Regions from separate parts of the Blautia sp. AF32-4BH genome, predicted to be linked through region 2. Evidence: riboswitches for the same ligand, from Rfam matches in the RefSeq annotation. Region 2 holds a riboswitch; each other region holds the start of a gene.

The links. A riboswitch is a leader RNA that binds a small molecule or an ion and turns the genes downstream of it on or off. The one in region 2 is predicted to bind cyclic di-GMP.
Region 1: linked by a shared signal. The riboswitch ahead of DWZ44_RS16125 (ABC transporter substrate-binding protein) and the one ahead of DWZ44_RS04775 (hypothetical protein) in region 2 are both predicted to bind cyclic di-GMP.
Region 3: linked by a shared signal. The riboswitch ahead of DWZ44_RS14295 (response regulator) and the one ahead of DWZ44_RS04775 (hypothetical protein) in region 2 are both predicted to bind cyclic di-GMP.

The regions. Positions count from the first base shown of each region.
Region 1 is NZ_QTVL01000019.1:4,055-7,333, forward strand. It holds gene DWZ44_RS16110 (glycoside hydrolase family 3 N-terminal domain-containing protein) at 1-886, shown strand, start outside; gene DWZ44_RS19580 (helix-turn-helix domain-containing protein) at 910-1,116, opposite strand; cyclic di-GMP riboswitch class I at 1,563-1,638, shown strand; gene DWZ44_RS16125 (ABC transporter substrate-binding protein) at 1,738-3,279, shown strand, end outside.
Region 2 is NZ_QTVL01000003.1:1,702-4,980, forward strand. It holds partial or broken gene DWZ44_RS04760 (hypothetical protein) at 1-122, shown strand, start outside; gene DWZ44_RS18390 (CHAP domain-containing protein) at 221-391, shown strand; partial or broken gene DWZ44_RS19460 (glucosaminidase domain-containing protein) at 375-590, shown strand; gene DWZ44_RS19465 (hypothetical protein) at 704-796, shown strand; gene DWZ44_RS04770 (helix-turn-helix domain-containing protein) at 1,076-1,393, shown strand; cyclic di-GMP riboswitch class I at 1,529-1,604, shown strand; gene DWZ44_RS04775 (hypothetical protein) at 1,742-2,245, shown strand; partial or broken gene DWZ44_RS04780 (ATP-binding protein) at 2,641-3,279, shown strand, end outside.
Region 3 is NZ_QTVL01000013.1:70,157-73,435, reverse strand. It holds gene DWZ44_RS14310 (ParB/RepB/Spo0J family partition protein) at 1-724, opposite strand, end outside; tRNA gene DWZ44_RS14300 (tRNA-Arg) at 1,051-1,124, opposite strand; gene DWZ44_RS18255 (hypothetical protein) at 1,499-1,642, opposite strand; cyclic di-GMP riboswitch class I at 1,752-1,827, shown strand; gene DWZ44_RS14295 (response regulator) at 1,846-1,986, shown strand; gene DWZ44_RS14290 (DUF3878 family protein) at 2,161-3,159, shown strand.

The sequences.
Region 1 (3,279 bases), on a different contig from region 2:
AGCGCTGCAGGCAGCAAAGCAGGCAGACATTGTGATACTGACGCTTGGCGGTAAGCACGGAACGTGTTCCATGGCATCAATGGGAGAAGGAATTGACAGTACTGATATTAACCTTCCAAAATGTCAGGATGCATTTATTCGCAAGGCTGCGCAGCTTGGAAAACCATTGGTTGGCGTTCACTTTGATGGAAGACCGATTTCCAGTGATGCTGCAGAGGAATATTTAGATGCTATTCTGGAAGCATGGAGTCCATCGGAAACAGGAGCAGAAGCAGTAGTTGATATTTTAACCGGAATATATAATCCGGGAGGAAAACTTCCGGTTACCGTTGCTTATGGAGTGGGACAGCTTCCGGTTTATTACAATCATCCATATGGTTCCTCCTGGGATCAGAGCGGCAGTATCGGTTTTGCCAATTATGTGAATATGCCGCACAGACCGAGATATTATTTTGGATACGGACTGTCGTATACAACATTTACATATTCGGATTTACATATCTCGATGGGAAATGAAAAGGCAGCAGATACGGTTCAGATCTCCTGCGCTGTTGAGAACACGGGAAGCTGTGAAGGAGATGAGGTCGTCCAGCTTTATTTACGAGATGAATATGCCAGCCTGACAAGACCAGTAAAAGAACTGGCAGGTTTTAAGCGCATTCACCTGCGAAAGGGCGAAAAGAAAACGGTATGCTTTGAGGTGAAAACGGATCAAATGGCTTTTCTGGACATTGATATGCACTGGAAAGTGGAAAAAGGACGATATGCAGTAGAGGTCGGAAGTTCTTCAGAAGATATTCGTTTAAGAGGAAGCTACTGTGTGAAAGAAAATAAATGGGTTGCGGGAAGAAACAGAGCGTTTTGGGCAAGTGCCGCAGCGAAATAAAAAGAACAGAACCGGATGCCATTTTATACAAAGCGGCATTCGGTTCTATTCTTGCGGTATTCCCGTGGGGAGCAGTTCATTTTTTCACGGAAACATTTTCCGAAATAGGACTGCTGGCTGAAGCCGGTCTGCAGGGCGATCTGTCCGATGGGAAGTGTGGTTTCTGTTATCTCCGTGATTTGTTTTCTATGTTTTGGCAATATCTTAATAATTTCTGCAGATATTTTCATATTATTTTTTCGATATAATAAGTATATTTGTTGTAAAAAGGATTGTAAAGGTAGTCCAAATGGACAATAATAGTTTATCACATACAACGTGGAATTGTAAGTACCATATGAACCAGAGCAGGAAAACCTGCCGTCGCTGATCACACTTGAAAAAATATGTGTAGCTTTGGGCGTGACATTATCGCAGTTTTTTCGGGAAGATAATTCAGAGAATCTGACAGAAAAACAGAAAGAAGTTCTAGGGATATGGAATGATCTGAGTACAAATGAGCAGGAAACAGTAATGTCAATGCTGCGTGGACTTCGGAAGTAAGAGAACAGTTCGAGTATATGTATCGGCTGTTCTTTTTTTGTTTTTGAACGTTAAAATGTTAATTTTTTTCTTGTGTATAGTAGAACACTAAAGTATAATAAAATCAGTTTTTTACATAAGATTAAAGCTATAATAAGGAAATTGGCAAACCAGATGAAAGTCTGGGACGCAAAGCTACAGGGCCTGTAAAATGGCAGCCAGTTGCATAAAATGAGATGCACTGTCTGTCTGACGGTGCTTTTTTACGGTGTTATTTCATAGACGTAACAATAATGATTTTATCAGGAAAGAATGAGGAAAATAAAAGTATGAAAAAGGCAAAACGTTGTCTGATAGCAGTGGTGTCAGGTGTACTTGTAGCATCTGCTGTCTTGTCTGGATGTGGACAGTCAAAGAAAGAAGTATCTATAAATGATGATCATCTTACCGTTTATCTGTGGGAAAATCGTTTGATGAAAAATATTGCACCCTATATCCATGAACAGTTTCCAGATCAGGATATTGAATTTATTATAGGTAACAATGATACCGATTTATACAGTTATTTTAAAGAACATGATGAATTACCGGATATTATAACAGTACGTCGATTTTCTGGAACAGATGCACAGGACTTACAGCCTTATCTTATGGATTTTGCTTCTTATGATGTTGTTTCCAAGTATTATTCTTATGCGGTGCAATATTATAAGAATGCGGAGGATGAAATCCAGTGGCTGCCAATCTGTGGTATTCCGCAGACGATCATTGCCAACAAAACACTGTTTGATCAGTATGGCGTAAAGATTCCAGAAAATTATGAGGAATATGTACAGGCCTGTCAGCAGTTTTATGATAATGGCATAAAACCGTATTCCATGGATCTTGGGGAAGACTGGTCTAATAATGAAATCATCCAGGCGGCGGCAATCGGTGAGTTTACAAGCCTGGATGGTATTGAATGGCGAAACGGTGCAGAGACTGCAGCGGATGAAGTAAAGTTTGATGATGTATTATGGAAACGTATTTTTTCAGAAACCAGTCAGTTTCTTAAGGACTCGCATTTTGGTAAAGAAGATATCAATATTGATATCAATACAGGAACCCAGATGTTTGTCGAAGGAAAATCAGCAATGTTTCATGGACATCCGACGGTTATGCAGCAGCTGCAGAAACAGATGGATGCGGAGCTGATCCGTATTCCTTACTTTTCACAGACATCGGATGAATCCTATGTGTACATGACTCCGTCCTTAAACATTGCATTTAACAAAAACCTGGAAAAAGACCGGGAGAAACTGGATACTGCGCTGGATGTGCTGGATTGTATGATTTCAGAAGAGGGGCAAAAGCTGATTGCGGATGGAAGCGGTGTTATTTCATTGAATACAGATGTTCCAACCATGATGCAGGATGTGCCTGGACTGGAAGAGGAAATTAATCATAATGCTGTTTATATCCGATATTCCGCCCAAAAATCATTTGATGCAAGTCTTGAGGCTGTTCACGGATTACTGTCAGGGGAAATGGATGAAATACAGGCTTATGATACTTTTCGCAGTGTAATGAATCGTAAAGATCCAGAAGAAAAAGCAACGGTGAATTTTGAAAATGAATATTCCATTTCACTGAACGATAGAAATGGCCGTGATGCAGCATCTTCCATTTTAACTACGATCAGAGAAGAAAATGATGCACAGCTGGCTCTGGCACCATATTATTATTTCACTTCTTCTATGTACAAAGGAGAATGCACCAGCAGCCGGGTTGGCATGATGACAGCGAAGAGTTCAGATACACCATTATATGTTGCAAAAATCAATGGTAAACAGGTTTATGAACTCGTGGAAAATTATCTTGCTGATGCTGAT
Region 2 (3,279 bases):
CCAACAAGCAGACGCAGATTGCAGAGTATTATGCTCTGGATCCGGATAATGGGCTGACCATGAACCTGGGTGTGAACCCGCTTCTGCAGTTTGGGTTAAAGGAGACCAGGGAGATGTTGTGCAGCATTCGGATGAATGGTGTGATACCTGTGTGTCTGCTGCAGGGATCAGGGCAGGATGCAGTGAGTTGATCGGCAGGGAGTGCGGCGTGGAGGAATACGTGAAGATCTTCAGGGAGGTGGGGATCTGGATCGAAGACGGAACCATCACGCCGGAGCCGGGTTATGTGATTGTGTATAACTGGGACAAGGCCACACAGCCGAATGACGGGTACAGTGACCATATCGGTTTTGTGGAGGAGGTTTCCGGTGGGAATGATTACTGCTATTGAAGGTAACCGGGGTGAAAAGGTTGACAGAAGGGTGATCCCCCTGGGATGGGGATATATCCGCGGATATGCGGCTCCGCAGTATGAGAAGGCTGTGAAAGGAACCGGCGGGAATCCTGGTACAGGAAAGAAAAGTGTGGAAGCTGTGGCGAAGGAAGTGATTGCCGGAAAGTGGGGGAACGGCGAGGACAGAAAGAAGAGACTGCAGGCTGCAGGGTATGATTATCCGGCAGTGCAGGCGAAGGTGAATGAGCTGGTGAAAAGTAGCAACAAAAAGAGTGTGGAAACTGTAGCAAAGGAAGTCATTGCCGGAAAGTGGGGAACGGCGGGGACAGAAAGAAGAGACTGCAGGCTGCGGGATATGATTATGGGGCAGTGCAGAGAAAAGTGAATGAGTTGATGAGATAGTAGGAAGCCTGCTGTTGTCTGTGGAGAAATCTGCGGATGATGGCAGGCTTATTTTTTTGTTTGAGGTTTCAAACTTTTATGTGACAAACATAACTGTCTGTGCTATTATAAAAACGATATAAGCGAAAATGACTTTTGCGGAAACGAAAGTATCTTTATATTTTTTTATCCGTATACTTCCTATAATGGGAATGAATACTTGCAAAGTTGATTACTAATATTTTTTCATTATTACAGGTACAATAAGAACATGTAATAGCGGAAATGAGGTATAGTTACTTGCAGATAGAGAAGTATATTGCGGATAAAATAACATTTTTGTGTGAAAAGCGTGATATCAGTAAATATAGATTATCGCAGCTGTCGGGAATTTCCCAGTCATCACTGGGAAGAATCATGGCGCAGGAAAACCTGCCGTCGCTGATTACACTTGAAAAAATATGTGCAGCTTTGGGCGTGACATTATCACAGTTTTTTCAGGAAGGTAATTCAGAGAATCTGACAGAAAAACAGAAAGAAGTTTTAAGGATATGGAACAATCTGAGTACAAATGAGCAGGAAACAGTAATGTCAATGCTGCGTGGACTTCGGAAGTAGGAGAACAGTTCGAGTATATGTATCGGCTGTTCTTCTTTTGTTTTTAGGCGTTAAAACGGTAATGTTTTTCTTGTACATAGTCGAGCATTAGAGTATAATAAAACCAGTTTTTTTTCATATGTTTAAAAGCTATAATAAGAAAAACGGCAAAACAGATGAAAGTCTGCGACGCAAAGCTATAGGGCCTGTAAAATGGTAGCCAGTTGCCACGTTAAAGATGCATTGTCTGCAATGACAATGCTTTTTTCATTTTTGGAGATTAAAAAGAAACTAAAACAGGCAATAATTGGTGGATGCTAAAATATAAAAATGAAGTAGATAAAAACGCAGGTGTAAAGGAAATCGGTTATGTGGAAGAAAATTAAGTCAGCACAGGAACAAAAAAATACATTTAGGATAAAAAAAGAGTTATGGATTCCGGTATTTGTATTGATGATCGGTTTGGTTGTTCTGGTGAATATAGACATTCGTGCGGATAGCAGTCAAAGGGATTTGATAAGGTCAAGAGCTGAATTAAACGCAGTAACGTATGCAGATCATATGAAGGCTGATATCGTGAGGGGAATTGATATTACAAATACTTTTGAACAGATTGTTATTAGTGAAAACGGAAAAATTTCCATGTTCTCGAAAGTTGCAGAGAATATGATGGCAGATTATATCCAGAGTATTCAGATCGCACCAGACGGCGTAGTGACTGAGATTTATCCGGAAGACGGAAATGAGGCTGGAAAGATAGATCTTATTTATGATAAAGAACGAGGAAAGATATCTTGTTATGCCAGAGACAATGATGTGATAACCATGCAGGGACCATTTTCTTTGAAACAGGGTGGAACGGGATTGCTGTAAGAAATCCGGTGTATGTGGAGCAGAAAAATGGCGAAAGGACATTTTGGGGATTTACAATTGTAATTATTCGTGTACCGGATATATTCGCTGATTCTATAAAGTCACTTACCGATTTTAGCTATGAATATAAGTTGTCTAAAAGTATTGCACCGTGGGATGAAACATACGAAGAAGTGTATGGCTCAGTTGTGGAAATGATTGATCCTGTCACATATACTTTCGAATTAGGTGACAGTCAATGGATTCTGGAAGTGATGCCTGAAAACGGATGGAATAGCAATGAAAAGTTATATAGACTATGGGGCTGCGGTTTACTGATTGTTTTGCTTTTAACTGGATTTGTTTTTATGATTATGTTACTGCACAGGACACAGGAATCGGAAAACACAGTAGTGGAATTAAATAAAAAACTGCAGAAAGCATTGGAGCAGGCGAAAACAGCCAGTGTTGAAAAATCTAATTTTCTGTTTAATATGTCACATGATATACGTACTCCTATGAATGCAGTTATTGGTATGACGTCATTAATAAGACATGATGCAGGAAATAAAGATAAAGTAATAGAGTATGCAGATAAAATAGATATTTCATCCCAGCATCTGTTAGGGATTATTAATGATATTCTGGATATGAGCAAAATTGAGGCAGGAAAAACAGTTTTTAAATACGATGATTTCTCTATTCTGAATTTTATACAGGAAATCAATAATCTATTTCATTCACAGATAGATGAAAAGAAACAGATTCTTACAACAAAGAAAAATATCCGACATGAGTGGGTGAACGGGGATCAGCTTCGCCTGATGCAGATTTTCAGCAACCTGCTTTCTAATGCAGTGAAGTACACGCAGGAAGGTGGAGAAATTCAGTTTCTGGTAGAAGAATGTGAAACAAATTCATCCGTCCATGCAAAGTACCGTTTCTTAGTCAGGGATAATGGAATAGGAATGTCAGCAGATTTCAAAGATAAAATCTTTGATGCTTTTACCCGTGCCGAAAGTTCTGTGACGAATAAGATCCAGGGAACCGGTCTT
Region 3 (3,279 bases), on a different contig from region 2:
CATAATCCATTGCTTTAAGCAGTTCTCTTTGTTCATTTTCTTTCAGTGCTGCTATTTCCACAGCCGGGCAAAAAGAAATAATTTCATCATCCAGCTTCTGCAACATTTCTGGTATCAGCTTTGTCAGTGAAATATAACGCTGCACTTGTTTTGGGCTATCACCACAATCCTCACTGATAATATCTATCGAACGTTTTCTTGTTTTTTTGTGGTCAACTTGGCTCTTTTTTCGACCACTTTTTCTTTTCAATACGTCATTCTTTAATTTGTAAGCAAAAGCCTTTTCACTGTAGCTGATCCGTTCTCTATGAAGATTCGAATCCACCATGCTTAAGATGGAATCATCTTCACTTAATACCCGGATGATCACCGGTACTTTACGGTATCCAAGTTTCTCTGCAGCATGTTTTCTTCTGTGACCGGATATGATTTCATAGTAGCCATCCGGTACCGGTCTGACGATCAGCGGATTTAAGATTCCATATTTCTCAATGCTTTCCTGCAGAAGAAACATTTCCTTATCATCTTTCACCTGAAACGGATGCTCCTTAAAAGGGCGGAGACGTTCAATCTCAATTTCTATGATTCTTTCTTCTTTTTCTCCTGATTGTCTGTTTGCATCAGTCATCTTGACTCCTTTCCTCCAGGATTCAGGAAATAAAAAATGCCTGCCTGGAACTTTTGTTGTAAGAAAAGTTCCAAACAGACATTGCCGTTTGACTATTAGCTGTAGCTAATAGAATTGAATACTGTTTCAGCTAATTTATGTTTGCAGGTTTCGGAGAGATTGTTTCTTTTCCTGCCTTTTCTCTGATTTACATCCCCAAATAAGGGGTGACAACAGAGCGGAACCCAAATGTTAGCTGGACTCTTGAAAAACCATGTTTGCAAACCGGTGATTTTGATTAGCTGTCAGCTAACAAAAATCGGATTGTGTTAGCTGGAAATGGATCATTTTGAATGGAATTTCATGCCACGAACGTGATTAGAAAATAAGAAAAGCGTTCGCTGTCAGCTAATCCAGCTAACATTTTCGAACGCTTTGAAGCCCGTCGCCAAGAGGATTTGAACCTCCGACCCCTCGCTTAGGAGGCGAGTGCTCTATCCAGCTGAGCTATGACGACACATGCCGCAAACCCTTGATTTTACTGGGTTTCTGGGATTTTTCCCTTCGGCCATATATAAGATTATCAACTCTTTTTCGAGTTGTCAATCTACAGATTTTTTTACTTTGGTAACATTAGAACGTTCCCCAAATTGGGGAATGCTTTGTTGTCACCTTTGGCATTTTTCAGAATAGATTCGAACTGAAAGTTGTTTTTCATTTTTTCCCTTTGGGGAATGCCTCGGCTTTCTCTTAGGAGGGGGACGCTCTATCCTGCTGAGCTACAGAAACAAGAATTATAAATGTTTCAGCCAGGTCAGAAACAAAAATATTATACTATATTTTTGCTGCTTTTTCAAGACGAAACACATACTTGCGATTCCGCAGTTTACTTCAGGAATTTTCCATTGTGAGTACCTGATAAATTCTCTTATAGGCTTTTTCATAGGTCCAGCAGCCTTCGACATTGTTGTAGTATTCATTATTTTTTTCGACAACATATTCTAAATCGTTTTCTGTTATGAGTCTGTATTTCATCGTACACCTCCAATGTTAAAAACAGTAATCTGCCAAAATCCAGAGGTCATTATATCATATTCCGATGGGAAAGGAGAAGAGAGTCTTACAGCAATGAATTAAAATAAAAAAAGAATCTCGGCAAAGCAGTCGAAAGGCTGTGACGCAAAGCTACAGGGCCTGTAAAATGGCAGCCAGCTGCGTAAATATGGAACATTTCGGTGATGGATGGCATCGAGGCGACGAAAAAAATTCGAAACAGTGTGCGTGAGGACAATGATGTTCCGATTTTTGCGATGACAGCAAATACCTTTGCAACGGACCGCAAGCGGTGCGCGGACGCGGGCATATTCCGAAACCGGTGAATTTAAAAGAGATTCAGACGACGCTGGACGAGAAAGTGCGGACGGCATGCGCCGGATAACGGGACGGATTAATAACAGAAAAATTTGGAGAAGGGGCTCTACTGCTTTGGATTGCAGTGGAGCCTTTTTATGGTGTATCATAGGAAGTAAAAGAAAACAGGGGAGAATCACGGAATGGAAATTGCAGAAAATATCACATGGACCGAGGAACTGGAAAGGCTGGATGTGCTTCTTTCGCAGGGGCAGTTCGAGCTGCTGCTTCCGGGTGAGCGGTACGGTGGAGGAGAAAAGGAGATCTGGCTTGTCTATCTGATGAACGATGCGGCAGAGAGCTTTCTCGTTTTTCATGACGCGGAGCTGACGGGAACGTATCAGAAGGAATACGAGGGAGAAATAGATGCTGCACTGGAAAAAGACGGGGAGCAGTACGTTCTGATCGTGCGGCAGGGAGAGACGGTGTGCACGCTGTTTTTCAGCCGCCTTTCACTGGAAGTGCATCTGTTTGATTACGGAAAAACGGGTCATTTCTGGGTGGACGGATACGAGTATCTGCGGCAGATTGAGTTCCGTATTGCGATCCTGCGGGACAAGCTGGAATACCTCGGCGAGGCGTTCTGCACCGAGGAAGAAATGCGTCTGGCATCGCTGGCCAATTTCCCGCCGCTCAATTTCTGCTGCTACCCGGCCGTGCCGGATCAGTATCTCGTACCGTCATGCCCGTGGTGGGAAGCGACGGAAGAGGCAATTACGGAGATGAAAAAACTGGCATCGGAGGCAGGCGATAAAGTGCTGCTGTGGTATCTTGCACTTTATGAAAAATGGCAGGGAAAACTCCTCGCAAAACAGATCGCAAAACTGCTGCATACGAGCCGCCACGCGAAAGTCGTGGATTTACTGGAAAAAAAACTGGCCCGCGAAGCACAGAATTATCCGAAACGACGCTTCACCGGCGAAGAAGGAACCCAGATCCGAAAAATCCAGGAGCAGGCAATGAAACGGAAAAAGATACTGGAAGCCGAAGGAAAACGCGCATCATTGCTGCGCGAGGAGCCATTCTTTTATGCACGGGATTCGGTGGAATATAAGGTCCATCTGATGATCTGGGGAACGAGAGGGAAAGAGCGGGTTGTGGAGGTTGAGACGTTTAAAATTTCCAGAACGCAACGGCAATGATCAGCTCCTTTACGGATGAGCCGGAAGTGATTCAGTTTTAATACCAGTAGACAAGAAGTCCCCCGCTTCTAAAGTGGTGGGATGAATTGTTAAAAGAAACATAACGGCAGTGGCGGGCGG